3 regions of the Streptomyces sp. SUK 48 genome follow, and region 2 is predicted to be linked to each of the others. Evidence: riboswitches for the same ligand, from Rfam matches in the RefSeq annotation. Region 2 holds a riboswitch; each other region holds the start of a gene.
The links. A riboswitch is a leader RNA that binds a small molecule or an ion and turns the genes downstream of it on or off. The one in region 2 is predicted to bind cobalamin.

Region 1: it holds a riboswitch for cobalamin, as region 2 does, so the genes downstream of both, GHR20_RS04665 (hypothetical protein) here and GHR20_RS12550 (ribonucleoside-diphosphate reductase subunit alpha) in region 2, are expected to answer to the same signal.
Region 3: it holds a riboswitch for cobalamin, as region 2 does, so the genes downstream of both, GHR20_RS34605 (HoxN/HupN/NixA family nickel/cobalt transporter) here and GHR20_RS12550 (ribonucleoside-diphosphate reductase subunit alpha) in region 2, are expected to answer to the same signal.

What each region holds. Positions count from the first base shown of each region.
Region 1 covers NZ_CP045740.1:1,100,112-1,107,112, reverse strand. The annotation lists gene GHR20_RS04675 (DUF4430 domain-containing protein) at 44-532, shown strand; gene GHR20_RS04670 (cobalamin-binding protein) at 546-1,466, opposite strand; gene GHR20_RS04665 (hypothetical protein) at 2,044-3,456, opposite strand; cobalamin riboswitch at 3,559-3,688, opposite strand; cobalamin riboswitch at 3,752-3,882, shown strand; gene GHR20_RS04660 (prenyltransferase/squalene oxidase repeat-containing protein) at 4,089-6,776, shown strand; gene GHR20_RS04655 (hypothetical protein) at 6,773-7,001, shown strand, end outside.
Region 2 covers NZ_CP045740.1:2,975,181-2,982,181, reverse strand. The annotation lists gene GHR20_RS12550 (ribonucleoside-diphosphate reductase subunit alpha) at 1-2,117, opposite strand, end outside; cobalamin riboswitch at 2,240-2,375, opposite strand; gene GHR20_RS12545 (sodium:solute symporter family protein) at 2,524-4,152, opposite strand; gene GHR20_RS12540 (DUF3311 domain-containing protein) at 4,149-4,412, opposite strand; gene GHR20_RS12535 (GntR family transcriptional regulator) at 4,561-5,325, opposite strand; gene nagB (glucosamine-6-phosphate deaminase) at 5,508-6,293, opposite strand; gene GHR20_RS12525 (PAS domain-containing sensor histidine kinase) at 6,802-7,001, shown strand, end outside.
Region 3 covers NZ_CP045740.1:7,781,608-7,788,608, reverse strand. The annotation lists gene GHR20_RS34615 (heavy metal translocating P-type ATPase) at 1-439, opposite strand, end outside; gene GHR20_RS34610 (hypothetical protein) at 436-666, opposite strand; gene GHR20_RS34605 (HoxN/HupN/NixA family nickel/cobalt transporter) at 856-1,947, opposite strand; cobalamin riboswitch at 1,975-2,178, opposite strand; gene GHR20_RS34600 (ferritin-like protein) at 2,432-3,574, shown strand; gene GHR20_RS34595 (ALF repeat-containing protein) at 3,586-4,140, opposite strand; gene GHR20_RS34590 (GNAT family protein) at 4,262-4,993, opposite strand; gene GHR20_RS34585 (PLP-dependent aminotransferase family protein) at 5,080-6,579, shown strand; gene GHR20_RS34580 (NAD(P)/FAD-dependent oxidoreductase) at 6,769-7,001, opposite strand, start outside.

The DNA of each region.
Region 1 (7,001 bases), 1.9 Mb from region 2:
CGGCGCCGAGGCCGCGGGCCGCCCGCCCAGGAAGGCTCAGCTCTTGCCCGCCACCCTCGCACGCCGCACCCTGATCACCGCGACCGCCCTCGGCACGGCCCTCGTCGCCGTGCCGGCCACCGCCCACGCCCAGAGCACACCGGGCACGAACGCCCCGGTCGCAGTCACGCTCACCGTCCAGGGGCCGGACGGGCTCCTCTTCAAGGGGAAGATCAGAACCCGGGGCCACGACGTCACCACCGCGACCGGCGGCACGCACCACTGCGACGGCACCAACGGCGGCGCGAACCCCACCGCCGTGCCGACGCCCACCGCGGCCCTCGACGACGCCGCTCACCGGCGGCACTTCACCTGGGACGGCACCTGGTACGCGTCGTTCGACGACTACTCCGTCGACACCGTCAAGAACGTCAGCGGCGGCGCCTCCGCCTACTGGAACATCTCCGTCAACGGCACGCCCACCCCGGTGGGCGGCTGCCAGTTCAAGCTGAACGCCGGGGACACCGTGGCGTTCACCTGGACCGCTTTCTGATCCGGCCCGTTCCTCACCGGCCGGGGAACGGGCGCGCCTCGGTCGGTGCGACCGGCTCCCCGGCCCGCACCCCGTGCAGGACATGGGCCAGCACCTCCGCCCCGCGCACCACCCGCGGGCCCGGCCGGTTGTAGTACGACGGCCCGTCCAGCACCCAGACCCGGCCGGACCGTACGGCGGGCAGCTCCGCCCAGCCCGGCAGTGCGGTGAGCAACTCGGCCTCGCGCAGGGTGCGTTCGGGAGGGAAGCCGCATGGCAGGACGAGCAGGACGTCCGGCCGTGCGGCGCGCACCGCCGACCAGGGCACCGGCTCGGTGTGCTCGCCGGGCGCGGCGAGGAGCGGTTCGCCCCCGGCGGCGCTGATCTGCTCCGGCACCCAGTGTCCGGCCGGCCACAGCGGGTCGAGCCATTCGATCGCCGCCACGCGGGGCCGGTCGCGCCCGGCGACCGAGCCGCGCAACCGGTCCAGCCGGGCTTGGAGTTCGGCCCGGCGGCGCAGCGCGCGCTCGCGCACGCCCAGCAGTTCGCCGACGGTGACCAGGCAGTCCAGTACGTCGTCCAGGGTATGCGGTTCCAGGCTGAGCACCCGGGTGTCCGCGTCGAGCAGCCGTACGGCACCGCTCACCCGCTCGTACGACACCGCGCACACGGCGCACAGGTCCTGGGTGAGCACCACATCGGGCCGCAGCGCCGCCAGAGCCTCGGTGTCCAGCGTGTACAACGACGACCCCGAGTGCGCCGACCCGCCGACGGCATCGGAGATCTCCCGGCTGCTCAGCGCGTCCTGGTCCAGCTCCGCCCCGGTCACCACCGGCACCCCCGCCACCTCCCGGGGCGGCCAGTCGCACTCGTGCGTACGACCGACCAGGCTCGCGGAGAGACCGAGCGCGGCGACGATGTCGGTGGCGGCGGGGAGAAGGGAGACGATCCGCATGCGCTGAGCCTATGCCGGGGGCCCACCTGAGGCCGTGCCGAGCGGGCACCGGCGGCCCGGACACCGGGGACGGGGCCGCGACGCGCCGTACCTCCGGTGCAGGGTGGGCATGCCGCGCCTCATATGCCGAGCGGGGATCGCCGTCCCGTCGCCGGGCATGGCGAGCCGGGCCTGCCGCGCTGATCCTCGCCTGCCGCCTGCCGCCTGCCGCCTGCCGCCTGCCGCCTGCCGCCTGCCGCCTGCCGCCTGCCGCCTGCCGCCTGCCGGGTGCCGAGTGCCGCCGTGTGCCGAGGACATCGGAGTATGGGGCGAGTGGTCCGAGGCGCGTGCCGAACCGAGGCGCCGGCCGGCGCCAGGCCCCCGCACCGGGCTCCCTCGCGCCGACCTTCCGCGGCGAGCCCCCCGCCGAGCCCCCGTCTCCGGCGGCGAGCCTCCTGGCGCCGGGCCCCCACAGCGAGCGCCCCGCGCCTGACGACCCGCAGCGTGCCCCCTTCCGAGTGCCCGCCCCTCACCGCGGCGAGCGCCCCCGGCCGAGCCGCCCCGCGCCCCCAGAGCCCCGCCCCTCAAGCACCTCCTGTCATGCCCCCCAGCGCACCGCGATCGTGTCGCCCACGCCGATGGTCGTGTCGCGGGTGGCGGTGGCGAAGGCCGAGCCGTCGATGCTGGCCTTCCAGGTGTTGGAGCCGCTGTTCGCCTTGCCGTTGAGGGTGGTGACGGTGCCGGAGCCGGAGGCCGGGGTGATGTCCGTGACGCAGCCGGACGGGGTCGCCGTGCTCTTGGCGGCGTCGAGGACCGCGCCCAGCGTGGTCGTGGTGCCGGTCGGCGTGAGCGCGACGGAGCACACCTTCAGGCCGCCCGCCCCGTCGTCCACGCTGAGCGCCAGCTTCGTCGCCGTACCGGAGGTGAACGAGCCCTGGCCCACCCACTGCGGGGCACCCGGCGTCGTGGGCGCGGGCGGCGCCGCGGTGAAGCCGCCGCCGGCCACCGCGCGCAGGGCGTCGATCGAGGAGTACGCCGTCGGCGAGGCGTCACCCGGCTGGTACCTGAAGCCGCCGCCGGGATTGAACTGCTGCGCGATCAGGAAGTCCACCGGGGTCTTCCCGGCCGAGGTGAGGAAGTCACCGGTCTGCGGGTTGATGCCGCACGCGTTCAGCCCGGACACCGCCCAGCCGTTGGAGTCGGTGTTCACGCCGAACATCGCGTTGAAGGCACCGCTGTTCGCCACCAGCTTGCTCTTCAGGAACGCCTTGGCGCGGACGATCCCGCTGTCGGTGCCGGGCACCCCGGACGTGCACAGCGCGGCCATCGCGGCGCCGGTCATGTCGATGTCGCTGGTGGCGGCGAGCTGGCTCGGATTCCCCTCCGCCTTGCCGTAGTTCCAGCCGCCGTCGTTGTGCTGGTTGGCCCGGATGCGGGCGACGACGGAGTCACGCAGCGCCCCCGGTATCCGCGCCTGCCCGGACTGCGTCTTCGCGCCGTTCAGGGCGAGCGCGGCGAAGACGGTGCCGTTGAAGTTGGCCGACGGGCCGAAGTAACCGGTCTCCGAGGTCTGCCAGTAGCCGTAGATGTCGGCGATCAGATCCCGCGAGGCGGACACCCGGGCCGGATCGATGCCCGCGGCGTACGCGTTCAGCACGGCGCGCTCGTAGTCGGTGACGACGGGGGAGGAGGACGGCCAGGCGGTGGTGGAGAGCAGATTCCGGTAGACGGATCTCGCGTTCTTGCTGGTGTCGCCCCCGGGCGTGACGTCCACCGCGGCGGTGCCGGCCGCGGCGAGCGCGCTGAACGCCCACTCGTTGGACAGTCCGGAACCGGCGTACGAACCATCGGCCGCCTGGAGGGACTTGAGGTAAGCGACGCCGTTCGTCTTCGAGGTGGTGATCTGCGCCGGGGAGGACGTGGCCGCTGCGGGCAGCGTGCCGAGGGTGAACGCGCCGAGCGCGGCGGCCGCGACGAGCGCGGGACGGCGGAGGGACAGCGGACGGATCATGGCCTGCTCCTTGGATGGAGGACGCCGACCCCACTCGGTGCCATGGCCCATCGATCCGGGGGCAGCGGGTGCAGGCCGCCGTCCGGAACGCGTGGACCGGCTTCCAAAAGTGCTACACCGCCTGGGCATTCGGGCTCGGGACGGCCCCGCCGTCCCATACCGCTGCGCGTCAGCCCCGGACTCCCACCGGGTTCCCCCATTCGGCAGACCGAGACGGTACCCGACGGCCAACCCGCCCGCCAGCGACCGTCCCCGGTCCGTGCGCCGCGTCACGGGCCGCTCTTGACGCTTCCTGTGAAGCGTGCTCAAATCCGGCTGATACGCAATGAGTTCCAGGGGAAGCCGGTCGAATTCCGGCGCTGACCCGCAACCGTAGGCCCGGCACCGTCCCGGGCGAGCCGGACTGCCTGGAGCGTGACCTGCAACAGACGCCGTCGTGGACTGCGGCGTGGTGCGAACGGCTTCCGGGCTCCTTCCGTGCTCCGGGGGCCCCTCTGCCACGCCCGTGCCCGCGCCGGCCGACAGAGGGGGCCGTGGTGGGGACCGGGCAGCGAAGAGACGAGCGGGCGAGGGCGATTCCGCCCCGCGTGGCGGCACAGGCGACGGCCCTGTGTGTACTGCTCGCGGCCTGCATGACCTTCCTCACGATCACGGTCACGCCCGCGACGGCGGACGGCACCGGCGGCTGCACCGCGACCAGGGGCGCCCTGGTCGCCGTGGACTTCGGGCCCTTCGGCGGCCCGGTGGAACACGGCTGCGACCTCACCCCCACCACCGGCTACGACCTGCTGCACGACGCCGGCTTCAGCACCGCCGGCACCCAGCACGACGGCCCCGCCTTCATCTGCCGCATCGGGTACGGCGCCTTCGACTCCGGTACGCAGTACCCGACATCGGACAAGGAGTCCTGCGTCCTGACCCCGCCCGCCACGGCGTACTGGTCGTACTGGATCGCCGCCCCGGGTCAGAAGGACTGGACCTACAGCCCGTACGGCGCCATGGACCGCAAGCTCAAGGACGGCGACGTCGACGCCTGGGTCTACGGCGGCACCGATGTCCAGGGCTCCACCGGCAAACCCACGTTCACCCCCGACGACGTACGCGGCGGCGACCCCTCCGGGCCCGGCCCGGGCGGCCCCACCGGTGCCCCCGGCAAGCTCGACACGAAGGCCGCCGCCACCTGGCTGACCGGCCGACTCACCGACGGTGAAAGGGTCGTGGACGACGGTGCCACCACCCCCGACTACTCGCTGACCGCCGACACCGCGTTCGCGCTCGCCGCCGCGAACGGCAAGAGCGCCGCGCTCGACAAGGTCACCGGCTATCTCGCCGCCCACACCGCGGACTTCGCCTACCCGGACGGCACCGGCCAGGCGCCCGACGCCACCGCCGTGGCCCGGCTCGCCCTCCTCGCCGAGATCACCGGCCGCGACCCGCGCGCCTTCGGCGGCCACGACCTGCTCGCCGCCCTCACCGCCAACGTGTGCGCGGCGGGCCCGGAGTCCGGCGAGGCCACCCCCGGCTGCACCGCCAAGGGCGACTTCCGCGCCTCCTCCTACACCGAGGGCCAGGCCCTCGCGGTCCTCGCCCTGCTGCGGGCCGGCGTGACACCCCCGGCCGCCGCGGTCGACCGCCTCACCCGACTCCAGTGCAAGGACGGCAGTTTCACCAGCATCCTCATCCGGTCCGGCGAGTACTGCGACCCCGACCCCGCCACCACCGGGCTCGTCGCCCTGGTGCTGCACCGGGCGGGCGGCCACGAGGACGCGGTGAGCGCCGCCCGCGCCTACCTCGGCGGCGCCCAGCGCGCCGACGGCGCCCTCCCCGGCTACACCGGCTCGACCACCGGCTCCGTCAACGCCACCGCGTACGCCGCCCAGGCACTGGCCGCCCTCGGCGACACCACCCGCGCCACCGCGGCCGTCGGCTGGCTGTCCCGGCAGCAGCTGAAGAGCGGCGGCTTCGGCTTCGAGGAGGGCGCCACCGACCCGGCCGTCTACGCGACCTCGCCCGCCGTCCTCGCCGGCAGCGGCACCAGCCTGGTCACCCTCACCACCAAGGCCACCGGACCCACCCCGCCGCCGACCTCGCCGAGCGGCACCCCGACCACCCCCGCCCCCGCCCCGGGCGCGGGCCCCGACCTGAAGAAGGGCGTCGCCTACCTCACCACGGCGGCCAACCTCAGGCAGGGCCAGTACTACGGCGACGGCACCACCTCGGGGCGCGCCGACTTCGGCCTCACCATCGACGGCGCCTACGCGCTCGCCGCCACCGGCCTGGACAACGCCAGGCTGCGCGGCATCGTCGACTTCCTCGACCACCGAGGCAAGGACGGCGCGGGCCGCACGGTGGACGACTGGACGAATGTCGGCACCTCCTACGCGGCGGCCGGCTCCCTCGGCAAGACCGCCCTGCTCGCCGAGGCCGTGGGCCGCGACCCCCGGCACTTCGCCGGACACGACCTGATCGCCGCCCTCGACAAGGCCGTCTGCGCCAAGGCCGGCACCGGTGGCGACCGCGCCTGCGCGGCGAAGGGCGCCTACACCTACGCGCCCTCCGTCTTCGCCCAGTCCCTCGCCGTCATGGCCCAGGTGCGCGCGGGCGACACCACCTCGGCCCAGCGGCCGATCGCCTACCTGGAGAGCCTTCAGGAGAGCAGCGGCGCCTGGCCCAGCCTGATCCCGTCCACCAAGGACTCCGACGTGGACTCCACCGCCATCGCCGCCATGGCCCTCGACCTGGCCGGCGGCGCCACGGCGGACAAGGCCGTGGCCAAGGCGCTGACCTGGCTCGCCTCCCGGCAACTGGCCGACGGCGGCTTCCCCGGCACCGCGGGAGACTCCGTCAACTCCGCGGCTCTCGCCGTACAGGGCCTGTCGCTGGACGCGCCGAAGTACGCCCGGCAGATCGCCAAGGCCCGCACGTTCCTCGCCTCGCAGCAGAACGGCGACGGCGGGTTCGCGGTGGCCAAGGGCGGTGACCGCCGTTCCGACCTGCGCGCCTCCACCCAGGCCGTCGGCGGCGCCACCGGCATCTCCTTCGGCACGCTCAAGCGCAGCCTGACCGGCACCTCCCCGCAGCCCACCCCGAGCCTCAGCGGCAGCGCCCCGGACATCGTCACCACGGGAGACACCGGCGGCACCGGCGACTCCGGCGGCGCGGGCGACGGCGGGGCCGGTACGAGCGGCGGTGGCGGCATCCTCGCCGCCACCGGCGTCCAGGCGGGGGCCCTCGCCGCGATCGCCGTGCTGCTGATGCTCGCCGGCTGGCGCACCGTGGCCGTCGCCCGCCGCCGCACCGGCACCGGGAGCGGACGATGAGCGCGGCGGCCCGCCTGATACGGGTCCTGGCCGCCCTCGGTCTCGGCGCCGCGGCCGTCGTCCAGGCCGGTACTCCGGCCGCCGCCGCGCCCCAGCCGATGGGGCGCTGCACCACCACCTCGGGCGTCGTGCTCGCCGTCGACCTCAGCCACTGGGGCGGCCCGATCCTGCGCTCCTGCGGCACCACCCCGACCACCGGGTACGAGCTGCTCAACCAGGGCGGCT
Region 2 (7,001 bases):
AGGAACGGGGTGCGCGCCGCCGCCATGTCGATCAGCCCGCGCTGCGGGATCTCCCACGCGGTGCGGTACAGCGCCCGCACCTCCTCGGGGATCCACGCGAAGCCCTGCACCGAGCCGTTGGACTCGCGCAGCGCCTCCCGGGTGCGCCCGTCCCAGACGCCCAGGTCCTTCAGGTCCTGCACCAGGTAGGAGTTGACCTGGAGGAACTCACCGGACAGCGTCTCGCGCTTGAACAGGTTGGACACCTGCGGCTCGATGCACTCGTAGACCCCCGCGATGGAGGCGATGGTGGCCGTCGGCGCGATCGCCAGCAGCAGCGAGTTGCGCAGGCCGACCTTCGCCATCCGGGTCCGCAGCGCCGCCCAGCGCTCCGGCCAGGTCTCCTGGACGCCGTAGTGGTCGGGGTGCAGCACACCGCGCGCGGTCCGGGTCTGCTCCCAGGCCGGCAGCGGGCCGCTGCGCTCGGCGAGGTCGGTGGACGCCTCGTACGCGGCGAGCATGATCCGCTCGGCGATCTTCGTGGACAGCGCCTTCGCCTCGGGGGAGTCGAAGGGCAGCCGCAGCTTGAAGAAGACGTCCTGGAGACCCATCGCGCCGAGGCCCACCGGGCGCCACTTGGCGTTGGAGCGGCCCGCCTGCTCGGTCGGGTAGAAGTTGATGTCCACGACGCGGTCGAGGAAGGTGACGGCGGTGTGGACGGTCTCGTCCAGGCGCGCCCAGTCGATGTCCCCGTCGACGACGAAGGCACCCAGGTTGACGGAGCCCAGGTTGCAGACCGCCGTCTCGCCGTCGTTGGTGACCTCCAGGATCTCCGTGCAGAGGTTGGAGGAGTGGATGACCTGGCCCGGCTCGGCGGTCTGGTTGGCGGTGCGGTTGGCGGCGTCCTTGAACGTCATCCAGCCCTGGCCGGTCTGCGCGAGGGTGCGCATCATGCGGCCGTACAGCTCGCGGGCCGGCATGGTCTTCTTCGCCAGGCCCCTGCGCTCCGCCTCGCGGTAGGCGGCGTCGAACTCCGCGCCGTACAGGTCCACCAGCTCGGGCACGTCCGCCGGGGAGAACAGCGACCACTGCCCGTCGGCGTTGACCCGGCGCATGAACTCGTCCGGCACCCAGTGCGCGAGGTTCAGGTTGTGCGTACGGCGGGCGTCCTCACCGGTGTTGTCCCGCAGCTCCAGGAACTCCTCCAGGTCGGAGTGCCAGGTCTCCAGGTACACCGCGGCCGCGCCCTTGCGCCGGCCGCCCTGGTTCACCGCGGCCACCGAGGCGTCCAGCGTCTTCAGGAACGGCACGATGCCGTTGGAGTGCCCGTTGGTGCCGCGGATCAGCGAACCGCGGGCGCGGATACGGGAGTACGACAGACCGATGCCGCCGGCGTGCTTGGAGAGCCGGGCGACCTGGTGGTAGCGGTCGTAGATGGAGTCCAGCTCGTCCAGCGGGGAGTCGAGGAGGTAGCAGGACGACATCTGGGGGTGCCGGGTGCCCGAGTTGAACAGCGTGGGGGAGGAGGGCAGGTAGTCGAGCCGGCTCATCAGGCCGTAGAGCGCGGCGACCTCGTCCACGGCGCGGGCCGAGTCGTCCTCGGCGAGGCCGGCGGCGACGCGCAGCATGAAGTGCTGGGGTGTCTCGATGACCTGACGGGTGATCGGGTGGCGCAGCAGATAGCGGCTGTGCAGGGTGCGCAGGCCGAAGTAGCCGAAGCGGTCGTCGGCGGCGCGGTCGATCAGGTTGTCGAGCCGGGCGGCGTGGATCCGGGCGAACTCGGCCGTCCGGTCGGCGATGAGCCCCTCGCGGTGACCGACGGCGACCGACTCGGTGAAGGACGTCACGCCCTGCGAGGCGGCCTCGGCGCGGATGGAGATGGTCAGCAGCCGGGCGGCGAGCCGCGAGTACGCGGGGTCCTCGGAGATCAGGCCGGCCGCGGCCTCGGTCGCGAGCTCGCGCAGCTCCGCCTCGTCGGCGCGGGCCGAGCGGCCGCGCAGCGCGGCGGCGGCGACCCGGCCGGGATCGGCGTCGGGGAGGTCCGCGGTCAGCTCGGTCAGGGTCCGCAGCAGCGCGGTACCGGGACCGTCGTTCTCCAGGCCCTGGGCTGAAGCCGGTTCGGCTGGCGCGATGGTCACGTGGGGCTCTCCCTCGCTCGGCACGGGGCCAGGCGGAGGGCAGGGGCAGTCACGAGCGCACACGGCGTCGCGTCCACCGGCCCACTCCGCGAGGCCCGGACGTCTCAGAGCACCCGGACCGGTGGGCCGGGTGCGCTGCCGGCAGGTCCTCGGACTGATCCCCGTGCGCGGATACGCACAAGTACACCGTTGCGGGACAGTTCCGGATTCGCACCGGATTCCCCTGCGACGACAGCGACCATGAGCATACATCTAGTGCCGGGCCGGAATGCCACCCCCAGATGTTGTGTCACCGTGTGTCTACGAGGGGTATGCGAAACGGGGCGCGAGGGGCACGCGAAACGGGCCGCCGACGCCCTCGGCGCCGCCGGCCCGCCCTTGGTCGCCCGTGTCCCCGGGCGCCGCGCTAGTGAGCGCTGCCCGCCGTGGCGGGCGGCAGTTCGACCGCCACGCCCGGGTCGCCGGCGTCCGCCGTGTAGTCCTCCGGACGGGTCTCGTCGATGCCCTCGGGGGCCTTCACGGCCTTCAGGACGACGGTCAGGACGACCGTGACGAGGACGTTGAGGACGAAGGCCGTCATGCCGATGTAGCCGATCTGGCCGATGCCCGGGATGTCGTCGGCGGAGCCGCCGAAGTGCTTCTGCGTCGGCGAGGCGACCCCGTAGGCGGCGAGGGTGCCGTAGATCATGCCGGCCGCCCAGCCCGCGAGCAGCGCCCAGCGGTGGAACCAGCGCGTGAACAGACCGCCGACCAGGGCCGGGAAGGTCTGCAGGATCCAGATGCCGCCGAGCAGCTGGAAGTTGATCGCGACCGTCTTGTCCATGCCGAGCACGAAGATCAGCGCGCCGACCTTCACCAGCAGCGACACGATCTTGGAGACCTGCGCCTCCTGCTTCGGCGTGGCGTCCGGCTTGATGAAGTCCTTGTAGATGTTGCGCGTGAACAGGTTCGCCGCCGCGATCGACATGATCGCCGCGGGCACCAGCGCGCCGATGCCGATCGCCGCGAAGGCCACACCGGCGAACCAGTCCGGGAACATGTCCTCGAACAGCTGCGGGATCGCCAGCTGCCCGTTGGTGACCTTCACCCCGGCCGCGATCGCCATGAAGCCGAGCAGCGCCAGCAGGCCCAGCATCAGGGAGTACAGCGGCAGGATCGTGGTGTTGCGCCGGATCACGTTACGGCTCTTGGAGGAGAGCGTCGCGGTGATCGAGTGCGGGTACATGAACAGCGCGAGCGCGGAACCGAGCGCCAGCGTGGCGTACGTCCACTGTCCGGCAGGCGCCGGCGCGAGCGCCCCGCGCGGCTTGCCGGTGGCCGGGTTGACCTGGCTGAACGCGTGGGCCGCCTTGGCGAAGATGTCGTCGAACCCGCCCAGCTTGATCGGGATGTAGATGATCGCCACACCGATCACGATGTAGATCAGCGCGTCCTTGACGAACGCGATCAGGGCGGGCGCCCGCAGACCCGAGGAGTACGTGTACGCCGCGAGCACCGCGAACGCGATGAGCAGCGGCAGGTCCTTCACGAACCCGTTGGTGTGCTCGCCGCCGCCGACGCCCATCACGTCCAGCACCGCCTGGATGCCGACGAGCTGGAGCGCGATGTACGGCATCGTCGCCAGGATGCCGGTCACCGCCACCGCGAGCGACAGCCCCTTCGAGCCGAAGCGGCCGCGCACGAAGTCGGAGGTGGTGACGTAGCCGTGGCGGTGCGAGACCGACCACAGCCGCGGCAGGAAGGTGAAGATCAGCGGGTACACCAGGATCGTGTACGGCACCGCGAAGAAGCCGGACGCGCCCGCCGCGTAGATCGCCGCGGGCACGGCCACGAAGGTGTAGGCCGTGTACAGGTCGCCGCCGAGCAGGAACCAGGTGATCCAGGTGCCGAACGACCGGCCGCCCAGGCCCCATTCGTCCAGCGTGTGCTCGTTCTCGGCCCGGCGCCAGCGCGCGGCGAGGAAGCCCAGGACCGTGACGGCCAGGAAGAAGAAGATGAAGACGCCCAGTGCGACGCCGTTGACCCCGGTCTTCACTTCGCGGCACCCCCCTGCGCGTCACGGCGGGAGCGCTGGTCGTGCTGCCAGAGCTTGTACGCGGTCATGGTGAGCGCGGTGGAGATCAGCACCCAGAGCATCTGGTACCAGTAGAAGAACGGGATCCCGATGAACGCCGGGTCCGTCTTCGCGTAGGAGCCGACCCACAGCATCGCCACGAACGGCGCGACGAGACACATGCCGATGACCACGCGCAGCGGTGTCACCACCGGTGGTTGCACTTCGGGCGTTTCTGACATGCTGCGGCTCCGTCCCCTCGCTGATCACCTGTGTAATGCGCAGGCAATCTAGGTGACGGTATCCAGTTGGTGGAAGACCCCGTCTCAAGCCGTGTGTATCGATTCGGCGAAGGAGCGAACGCCTCCGGACGCGCCCCCGCGCCCCCGCCTAGTCCATCGGGCGCTTGAGGCGGGCCACGAACTTGTACCGGTCGCCGCGGTAGACCGAGCGGACCCACTCGACCGGCTGACCCGCGCGGTCCAGCGAGTGCCGGGAGAGCATCAGCATCGGCAGCCCGACGTCCGTACCGAGCAGACCGGCCTCGCGCGGGGTGGCCAGCGAGGTCTCGATGGTCTCCTCGGCCTCGGCGAGATGGACGTCGTACACCTCGGCGAGCGCGGTGTAGAGGGACGTGTACTTCACCAGCGAACGGCGCAGCGCGGGGAAGCGCTTGGCGGACAGATGGGTGGTCTCTATGGCCATGGGCTCGCCGTTGGCCATCCGCAGCCGCTCGATGCGCAGCACCCGGCCGCCGGCGGAGATGTCGAGCAGCTCGGCGAGCCGGTCGTCCGCGGTGATGTAGCCGACGTCCAGCAGCTGCGAGGTCGGCTCCAGGCCCTGGGCGCGCATGTCCTCGGTGTAGGAGGTGAGCTGGAGCGCCTGGGAGACCTTGGGCTTGGCGACGAAGGTGCCCTTGCCCTGGATGCGCTCCAGGCGGCCCTCCACGACCAGTTCCTGGAGGGCCTGGCGGACGGTGGTGCGGGAGGTGTCGAACTCGGCGGCCAGCGTGCGCTCGGGCGGCACCGGCGTGCCGGGTGCCTGCGTCTCCGTCATGTCGAGCAGGTGCTTCTTCAGGCGGTAGTACTTCGGCACGCGCGCGGTACGGACGGTCGTGCCGGCCTCGTTCTCCGCACTGCTGACATCGGTGCTCATGCTCCGCCTTCCCGGCTCCGGATGCCGAAAGCGACCGACATCCCATCGGCCACGGCTCACATCGTGGCACGGCTTACTGTGTCAGGACTCCGCCCGCACGCTCCGTGATCCCCTCTGTATACCGTCGGGACCCGAGCTGGTCTAGTCCAACAGGGGTCCCGTGGGCACCGGGTCCGGCCGGGCTAGATCCCCTGCCACTCCGGCTTGTTCGCGTAGGTGTGCCGGAAGTAGTCCGCCAGCTTCAGCTTGGCGGCGGCCGGCTCGTCCACGACGACGGTGGCGTGCGGGTGCAGTTGCAGCGCCGAGGCCGGGCACACGGCCGCCACCGGACCCTCGACGGTCGCCGCGACCGCGTCCGCCTTGCCCTCGCCGGTCGCGAGCAGCACCAGGTGCCGGGCCTCCAGGATGGTGCCGATGCCCTGGGTGATGACGTGGTGCGGGACCTGCTCGATCTCGCCGTCGAAGAAGCGCGCGTTGTCCACGCGGGTCTGCTCGGTCAGGGTCTTGATCCGGGTGCGGGAGGCGAGCGAGGAGCAGGGCTCGTTGAACCCGATGTGCCCGTCGGTGCCGATCCCGAGCAGCTGGAGGTCCACCCCGCCGGCCGCGGCGAGCGCGCGGTCGTACGCCTCACACGCCGCCTGTACGTCCTTCGCCGTGCCGTCGGGACCGAGGAAGGAGTCCATGCCGATGCCCAGCGGCTCCAGCACCTCGCGGCGCAGCACCGAGCGGTAGGACTCGGGGTGCTCGGCGGGCAGCCCCACGTATTCGTCGAGCTGGGCTATCCGGGCCCGCGCGGGGTCCGCGGCGCCGGCGCGCACCTTGGCGGAAAGGGCCTGGTAGACGGGGAGCGGGGTGGAGCCGGTGGCGACGCCGAGCAGGGCGTCGGGCTTGCGTCGCAGCAGCTGCGCCATGGCCTCGGCGATCAGCTCGCCACCCGTCGCGGCGTCCGGAACGATGACAACTTCCACGCTGGGCCTGCCGTTCTGGAGAGGGCTCGTGCGTCTATGTGGTTTAGACCAATCTAACAGAGCGGGCCTCCCGCGCCGATGCCTCGGTGGCCGGGCCACGGAAATTGCCGGCGCCTTCTGTCCCCATGGTCGACCCGGGCGGGCTAGGCTGCGTGGCATCGAGTGCCATGGGCCGCGCATGCCCGTCCGGGCATGGACACGCCCCATGGTCTAGTCCACAATCGAAGAGACTGTTCGAGCCGGCGGTGCGCGGTGACACGCGGGCGGACAGTACGAAGCGAACAAGCCCCGTCTTCCCCGCACAGGAAGGCGGATCGAGGAACCGGCGCTCTCTGCCCTGACTGCCCCGGCTCCTCGGCCTTCGGCCGACCGGGACCGCACACCCCACGGCCGATGATGCTCCGGGCTGCGGTGCCGGGAGGGTTGAGGGTCCCTTCCAGGCGCCGCGGCCCGCGGGTGTTTTTCGGCCGTGCCGAGGCCCGCGGGTACGCTCGCCATCGTGCCCTCCATGAACGAGCTGGTCCGCCAGCACACCGCCCTCGACGACTCCGATCTCGAGTGGCTCCACCTGCTGGTCTCGGAGTGGCAGCTGCTCTCCGACCTCTCCTTCGCCGATCTGGTCCTGTGGGTCCCCACCCGGGACGGCACCCGGTACGTCTCGGTCGCCCAGATGCGTCCCAACACCGGTCCCACCTCCTACCAGGACGA
Region 3 (7,001 bases), 4.8 Mb from region 2:
GGAAGGGCCAGGCGCTCCACACGGCCACCGGAGCGGCCAGCACGAAGCACAGCCACTGCCAGTTCCCGAATTGCAGGGCCGGCACCATGGAGAGCACCAGCACCGGTACGGCCAGCAGCGCGGTCACCGTGATGCGCTCCCGCTCGCGCCGGGACCCGGCCTCCTCCTCGTCCTCGGCCCTCGCAGCCACCTCGGCGACCTCGGTCACCGGCAACGCGGCCTGGTACCCGGCCTGTTCGACCGCGGTGACGAGGCTCTCGGGCGCGACATCGGCCGGGTGGCTGACCCGGGCGAGCCCCGTGGCCAGGTTGACCGTGGCCGTGACGCCGTCCAGCCTGCCGAGCTTCTTCTCCACCCGGCGGACACAGGCCGCGCAGGTCATCCCGCCCACGGTGAGGTCGGTGACGACGAGTTCCGCCGCCGGTTCGAGAGCGGTCACTCGCCGCCCCCATGACTCATCCCGGGCATGTCGCCCGTACCGCCGCCGCTCCCGCCGCTCCCGGTGCCGTGCATGCCGGGTGCCACCGGCCCCGCCGCCGAGCCGACGGCGTAGGACACCGAGAACAGCAGCACCAGCAGGAGCAGGAATCCGCAGAGCGCGGGAGGCGGCAGCAGCCTGCCGGGGGTCGTACGGGTGGAGCCGGGTGACAACGGGATATCGGCCATGCCCGACCTTCCTGGTCGCATCGGACCGTCGTGCGAGAGCTGGCGGTGGAAGCCGTACCGTCGCAGTAGTCGGACCGGTGGAGCGTCGAGTTCCGGGGCATGATCGTGACGTACGCCATAGCCGTCGGCGCCCCCGGTGCCCACCGGCGCTGACGACGGCTCACGGAGGTCCCGGGAGCGGCCGGAGGGTCAGCCGCCCTCGCCGAGCCGGCCCGCCCACCGCTGCTCCACCCTGGCCAGCCGCCAGTACGCCAGGGCCGCCGCCCACACGACCACGAACAGGCCGACGATGACGTACCCCACGTTGTCCAGGTCCAGATCGGCGATCCAGCCGGTCACCGCGTCGCTCAGGTCGAGCTTCTCGTGCAGCACGCCGACCAGTTCGATGGTGCCGATCAGGAAGGCGACCGCGATGGACAGGCCGGTGATGGTCAGGTTGTAGAACACCTTGCGCACCGGGTTGGAGAACGCCCACTGGTAGGCGAAGTTCATGAAGGTGCCGTCGAGGGTGTCGAACAGGCTCATCCCGGCGGCGAACAGCAGCGGCAGGCACAGGATCGCGTACCACGGGAGCCCGGCCGCGGCGCCGCTGCCCGCCATCACCATCAGGGTGACCTCGGTCGCGGTGTCGAAGCCGAGCCCGAACAGGAAGCCCAGCGGGAACATCTGCCCGGGCCGGGTGATCGACCTGGTGAAGCGGCCCAGGAACCGGTTCATGAACCCCCGCGAGTCCAGGTGCTGTTCCAGCGCGGTCTCGTCGTACGTGCCCGCTCGCATCGCGCGGAAGACCCGCAGAATGCCCGCGAGCGCCACGAGGTTGAGCGCCGCGATGAGGTAGAGGAACGTCCCGGAGACCGTGGTGCCGACGACGCCGAGGGTCTGGTGGGTGCGGGAGTCGTCGTCGAGCAGGGTGCCGGCGAGCTGTGCGCCGCCCGCGACCAGGGCCGCCATGGCGACCACCACGCTGGAGTGGCCGAGCGCGAACCAGAAGCCGACCGACACCGGACGCTTGCCGTCGGCCATCAGCTTGCGGGTGGTGTTGTCGATCGCGGCGATGTGATCGGCGTCGAACGCGTGCCGCATGCCCAGGGTGTACGCGGTCACCCCGAGGCCGATCCCGAACGCCTTGGAGCCGATCTCGTAGTGGCCGGGCACGACCAGCAGGAACAGGATGCCGAACGCCACGACGTGCAGGGCGGCGATCACCACCAGCAGCCCGGCGGTACGGACGGTGTCCTCGCGCCGCCAGTGAAATCGGGTCGGCTCTGCGGGCAGGGTCATGCGGTCACGCTCCAGCACCTCGTGGATCAGCTCGTGAAGTGCCGTGGCCGGTCTCCTGGCTTACGGGTGCGCGCGTGTACGTCCCGGCCTTCCCGTCCGCCGGGCGGCGAACAGTGACCGTGCAGAACTGGGACGGGCACTCCCCGATCACAGTGGCGAGGGCCGCTCCGGTCTGAGCCCCGCTGAGGGCTGTCACCGGTCTTCCCGAACACCACGGCCCGCCCACCGTAGAGCCGTCCCCCCGCTTGCGCGCAACCACGGCTCCGCTCGGGTATCCAAGATCACATCCGGTCTCCCGGTACGGGCGACCCGTCGATCCCCAGGTAGTCGTCGCGAGCCGCGGCCTGGTTCCCGGTTCTGGACCGACGGCGTGAGAAGCCGCGTCGGCCGTCGCGGACACCCCTCAGGGACCGGGCGAGGCTGCTAGCTTCGCGCACCTGGTTCGAGGGCGATGCCGGGAGCACCGGCGGGTACGGAGGCGGCGGTGACGAAGGCGACCGGAATTCCCGAGGAGCCGGCCGGATCTCCTGTGCGGCGTCGCAGTCTCCTGGCGTCCGCCGCGCTGGCCGCGGGCACGCAGGTCTCGGCGGCCGCGTGCGCTCCCGGTCGCCCGCCCGCGAAGCCCGCACGGCACATTCCGGCACGGCGCGGGAGGGTGGCCCGCCTGATCACCGTCCCCGAGAAGCACCGCGGTGTCGACTGGCTCAGATCGGCCCTCCAGGTGGCCGTGGAGATCGAGTTCTCCACCATCCCGCCCTATCTGTGCGGCTGGTGGTCCATCAAGAACCGCACGTGCGACGCCGCCCGGCTGATCCGGCGCATCGTCTCCGACGAGATGTACCACCTCGGGATCGTCTGCAATCTGCTGGTCGCGCTGGGGGGCCGCCCCCGGATCAAGGGAGCGGCGCCGGTCTACCCGGGCCCGCTGCCGGGCGGCGTGCATCCGGGGGTGGACGTATACCTGTCAGGCTTGACCAGGGCGCTCGTACGGGACGTGATGATGGCCATCGAGGCGCCCGCGGCACCACTGACCGGCAGCGCGCGCGACCCTCTCAGCATCGGCCACTTCTACGACGAACTGCTCACGGCGTTCCGGTCGGTGGCCCCGGATCTGTCCGCCGACCGGCAGCTGTGCGAACGCGTCGGCGAGGACGTCCTCAGGCCCGTCAGAACGCTCGACGACGTCGAGCGCTCGATCGAGGTCATCAAGGACCAGGGGGAGGGCACCTCGGTCTCCCCCGCCGACGACCTGGGAGACGGACACCTGGCGCACTACTACGCGTTCGCCGAGATCTACCACGGACGTCGGCTGCGGGAGGCCGACGGCACATGGCAGTTCACCGGGGCTCCGGTCCCCTTCCCCGACACGCGGCCCATGTCCGTCGTCCCGGCGGGCGGCTGGCCCCGGCCGCCCGCCGGGGCCCGCAGGCTCCTGGACGACTTCGACGACACGTACACCACGGTTCTCGACGCGCTCGAAACGGCGTGGCGGGAGGGCGACCACCACAGCCTGAGGACCGCCGTGCGTCGTATGCGCAGGCTGGAGACCCCCGCCGTGGAACTGATGGAGATGCCTGTCACCGGCCCCGGGGCGACCTACGGCCCTCAGTTCCGTCCGCGCGGCTGACCAGGGGCCGGTCAGACCTGGTACTGGCCGACGGTGATGAAGTAACGCAGCTCCTCCGGCGTGCCGTCCATGGCCTTCTCGGCCGCGGCGCGCAGGGCCTTGCTGATGCCGGGGCGGGCCAGGATCCGGGCGGTGGCGACGCGGTCGTCCTCCGCCCGGGCGAGCCGCAAGCCGCTCTTCAGGAACGCGGCCCGGTCGGCCGGGCTGCCGTCGAGAGCCTTGTTCGCCTCCCGCTTGACGGCCTTGCCGGAGGCCGGGTCGGCCAGCAGCCGAACGATGGCAAAGGCGTTGTCCTCGTCCTGGGCCTTGGCGTAGCCGGTGGCGAGGAACGCGGCCCGGTCGGCCGGCGTGCCGTCGAGAGCCTTATTGGCCTCCCGCCTGACGGCCTTGCCGGCGGCCGGGTCGGCCAGGATCCGGGCGATGGCGACGGCGTTGTCCTCGTCGGAGCCGGCCACCGCGGACGTGTGCGGGACGGCCGGGGCGGCGGCGAAGGACGGGCCGGCCAGCAGCAGTACCGGAGTCAGTGCGGTGGCGGCCAGGACGAGCGTCGCGCGGGTCTTGTTCATGGGTCCCCCTCGTCGGAACCGGTCTGGTGACCGATCCCGTTGGTCAACAGAAGGAAATGATCTTATGTCAGATGATCATTCGGATCGATGGCCTGTGCTGTCCGTACGGCGAGCGCCGGCGTCACGGCTTCTCGTCGAGCGCGCCGGCCGAGCGCAGATCGGCAAGGGACCGCTTCTGGCGGCCTCGCGCGTCGAAGTTGTCGGGCGAGAGCCACTCCCGCAGGGCCTTGCCGGCCTGTGGCCACTCGGAGTCGAGCAGGGAGTACCAGGCCGTGTCACGACTGCGGCCCTTGTAGACCACGGCCTGACGGAAGATCCCCTCGAAGGTGAAGCCCAGGCGCAGGGCCGCCCGGCCCGAGGGCGCGTTCAGGCTGTCGCACTTCCACTCGTAGCGCCGGTAGCCGAGTTCGTCGAAGACATAGGACATGAGCAGGAACTGGGCCTCCGTGGACGCCGGAGTCTGCTTCAGCAGCGGTGAGAAGGCCACGCTGCCGACCTCGACGACGCCGTTGGACGGATCCTGGCGCATCAGGGAGAGCATGCCCGCGGCCTTGCCGGTGCGGACGTCGACGACCGCGTAGAACAGGGGGTCGTCCCCCCGGGCCACCGCGGTCACGTGGGCGCGGCAGGCGGCCGGGTCGTCGAAGGGACCGGCCCCCATGTACGTCCAGTCGCCGCCGTCCGGCGCGAGGGCGTAGGCGGAGTACAGATCCTCGGCGTGGCGGTCCGCGTCCAGGGGCTCCACCCGGCAGAAGCGGCCGTCGAGGGTGACCCGGGCGGGCGCGGGACGGGCTGTCCAGCCGGGCAGCGACGGGCCGACGGGCTGACCGTGTTCATTGAGACGCGCGGACATGCTCTTCTCCTGGTGTGTGCTGATCTCTCCCGCTCAGGCTAGGCCGCCGCATGGACCCTCGATAAGGTCCACCGTAGGGTCATTTCATGGAGCCACGCGCGGGGATCGCACCAGGACCGGACGACCGTGAAGCCCTCGGGCCGCCGTTCGACTTCCTGCTCCAGGCGCCGCTGTCCCGGGCCCGCGGCGGGGATTCCCTGCAGAAGCAGCTCCTGCACCGCCTGCGGGCCGCCGTCCTCGACGGCCGCCTCCCGGCGGGCAGCCGCCTGCCGGGCTCGCGCGCCCTGGCCCAGGGCCTCGGGGTGTCACGCAACACCGTGACGCTCGTGTACGACGTCCTGAGCACGGAGGGCTATATCGAGCCGAGCAGACAGGGCACCCGCGTCGCCGCCCTGGCCCGCCCGCGGCCGGAGACCCCTGCCCGGCCGGCCCCGGCCACCCTGTCACGACGCGGCGACCGAATCCGCACGCCCGGCCCGGCGGACGCCGACTCGCTCGCCTTCACCCCGGGCGTCCCCGCTCTGGCCCAGTTCCCCCTGGCCTCCTGGCGGCGTTCCCTGGACCGGGCCCTCCAACAGGGCGGAACACAGCTGCTCGGCTACGGCCCGCCACGGGGCGAACCGGCCCTGCGGACCGCCATCCTGCGCCACCTCGCGCTCGCCCGCGGCATCGACTGCACCCCCCGACAGCTCGTCATCACCGAGGGAGCGCAGGAGGCGCTCTCCCTGTGCGTCCGGCTGGTCACCGACCCGGGCGACACCGCCTGGCTGGAGGACCCCGGCCACCGGGGCGCACAGACCGCGCTGGCCTGCGGCGACCTGAACGTCATCCCCATGCCCGTCGACGCGGAGGGCCTGCGGACCACCGCCGCCGACTGGAAGCGGCACCCGCCCCGCCTCGTCTGCACCACTCCCGCGCACCAGTACCCGACCGGCGCGGTGCTCACCGCCTCCCGGCGCCTCGACCTGATCGAGAAGTGTCGCCTGCACGGCGCCTGGATCGTGGAGGACGACTACGACAGCGAGTTCCGCCACACCGCGGAGCCCCTCGCCTGCATGCAGGGCCTGACCCCCGGCGCACCCGTGTTCTACGTCGGCACCTTCAGCAAGACCCTCTTCCCCTCCCTGCGCCTGGGCTTCCTCGTCCTGCCCGAGGCGCTGGCGGACCGGGCGGCACCGGTGGTGGACGAGCTGCTGCGCGGCGGACACCGCGGCGAACAGCTCGCCCTCGCCCACTTCATGGAGAGCGGGCAGTACGCCAGACACCTCGCCCGTATGCGCCGCCTCTACCGCCGCCGACGCGACGCGCTCAGGACGGCACTGGCCGACCACCTCGGCGTGCCTCACACCGTCACCGGCGGGGACAGCGGCATGCACCTGACCGTACGGCTGCCGGCCGACGTCCCCGACCAGCCCCTGGCCCGCGCCGCCCGGCGCCACCGGCTGGCCCCCTGGCCGCTGTCCCAGTACTCCCTGCTCCCCGGCACCACCCACAACGGCCTCGTCCTGGGCTACGGCAACACCCCCGAATCCGCGTACGCGCCCGGCCTGCGCCACCTCAACCGCCTGATCAGGAACCCGGACTGAGCGCATCGGCGGGATCGGCGGCGGCGCCTAGGGTCTTTCGTTTGGATCAGGCCGGATCAGGGAGCGGGGTCTGGTGCCGTGCGTCGCAAGGCGGAGGAGGGCGACATGGCGGAGCCATGGCAACCGACGACAACGCCGCGAGGCGCGGCACCAGACCCCGCGAGCCCGGCAAGATCCAAACGAGAGGCCCTAGGCCCCGGTCCGCTCGCCCCTCCCCCGGGCCCGCTCCCGCCGGTACGCCTCCGCCCGGGCAAGGTAGTCCCGGTGTTCCTGCTCCTGGTCCGGCGGGAGGTCCGGCTCGTCGGTGGTGGCGAAGAACCGCACCAGGGCCTCGTTGGAGCTCGCGGCCAGCTCGCCGGAGCGGGCGAACATCTCCGACTCGTACTGGGCGACCGCCTCGTCGAGGGTGGCCGACGGGTCGG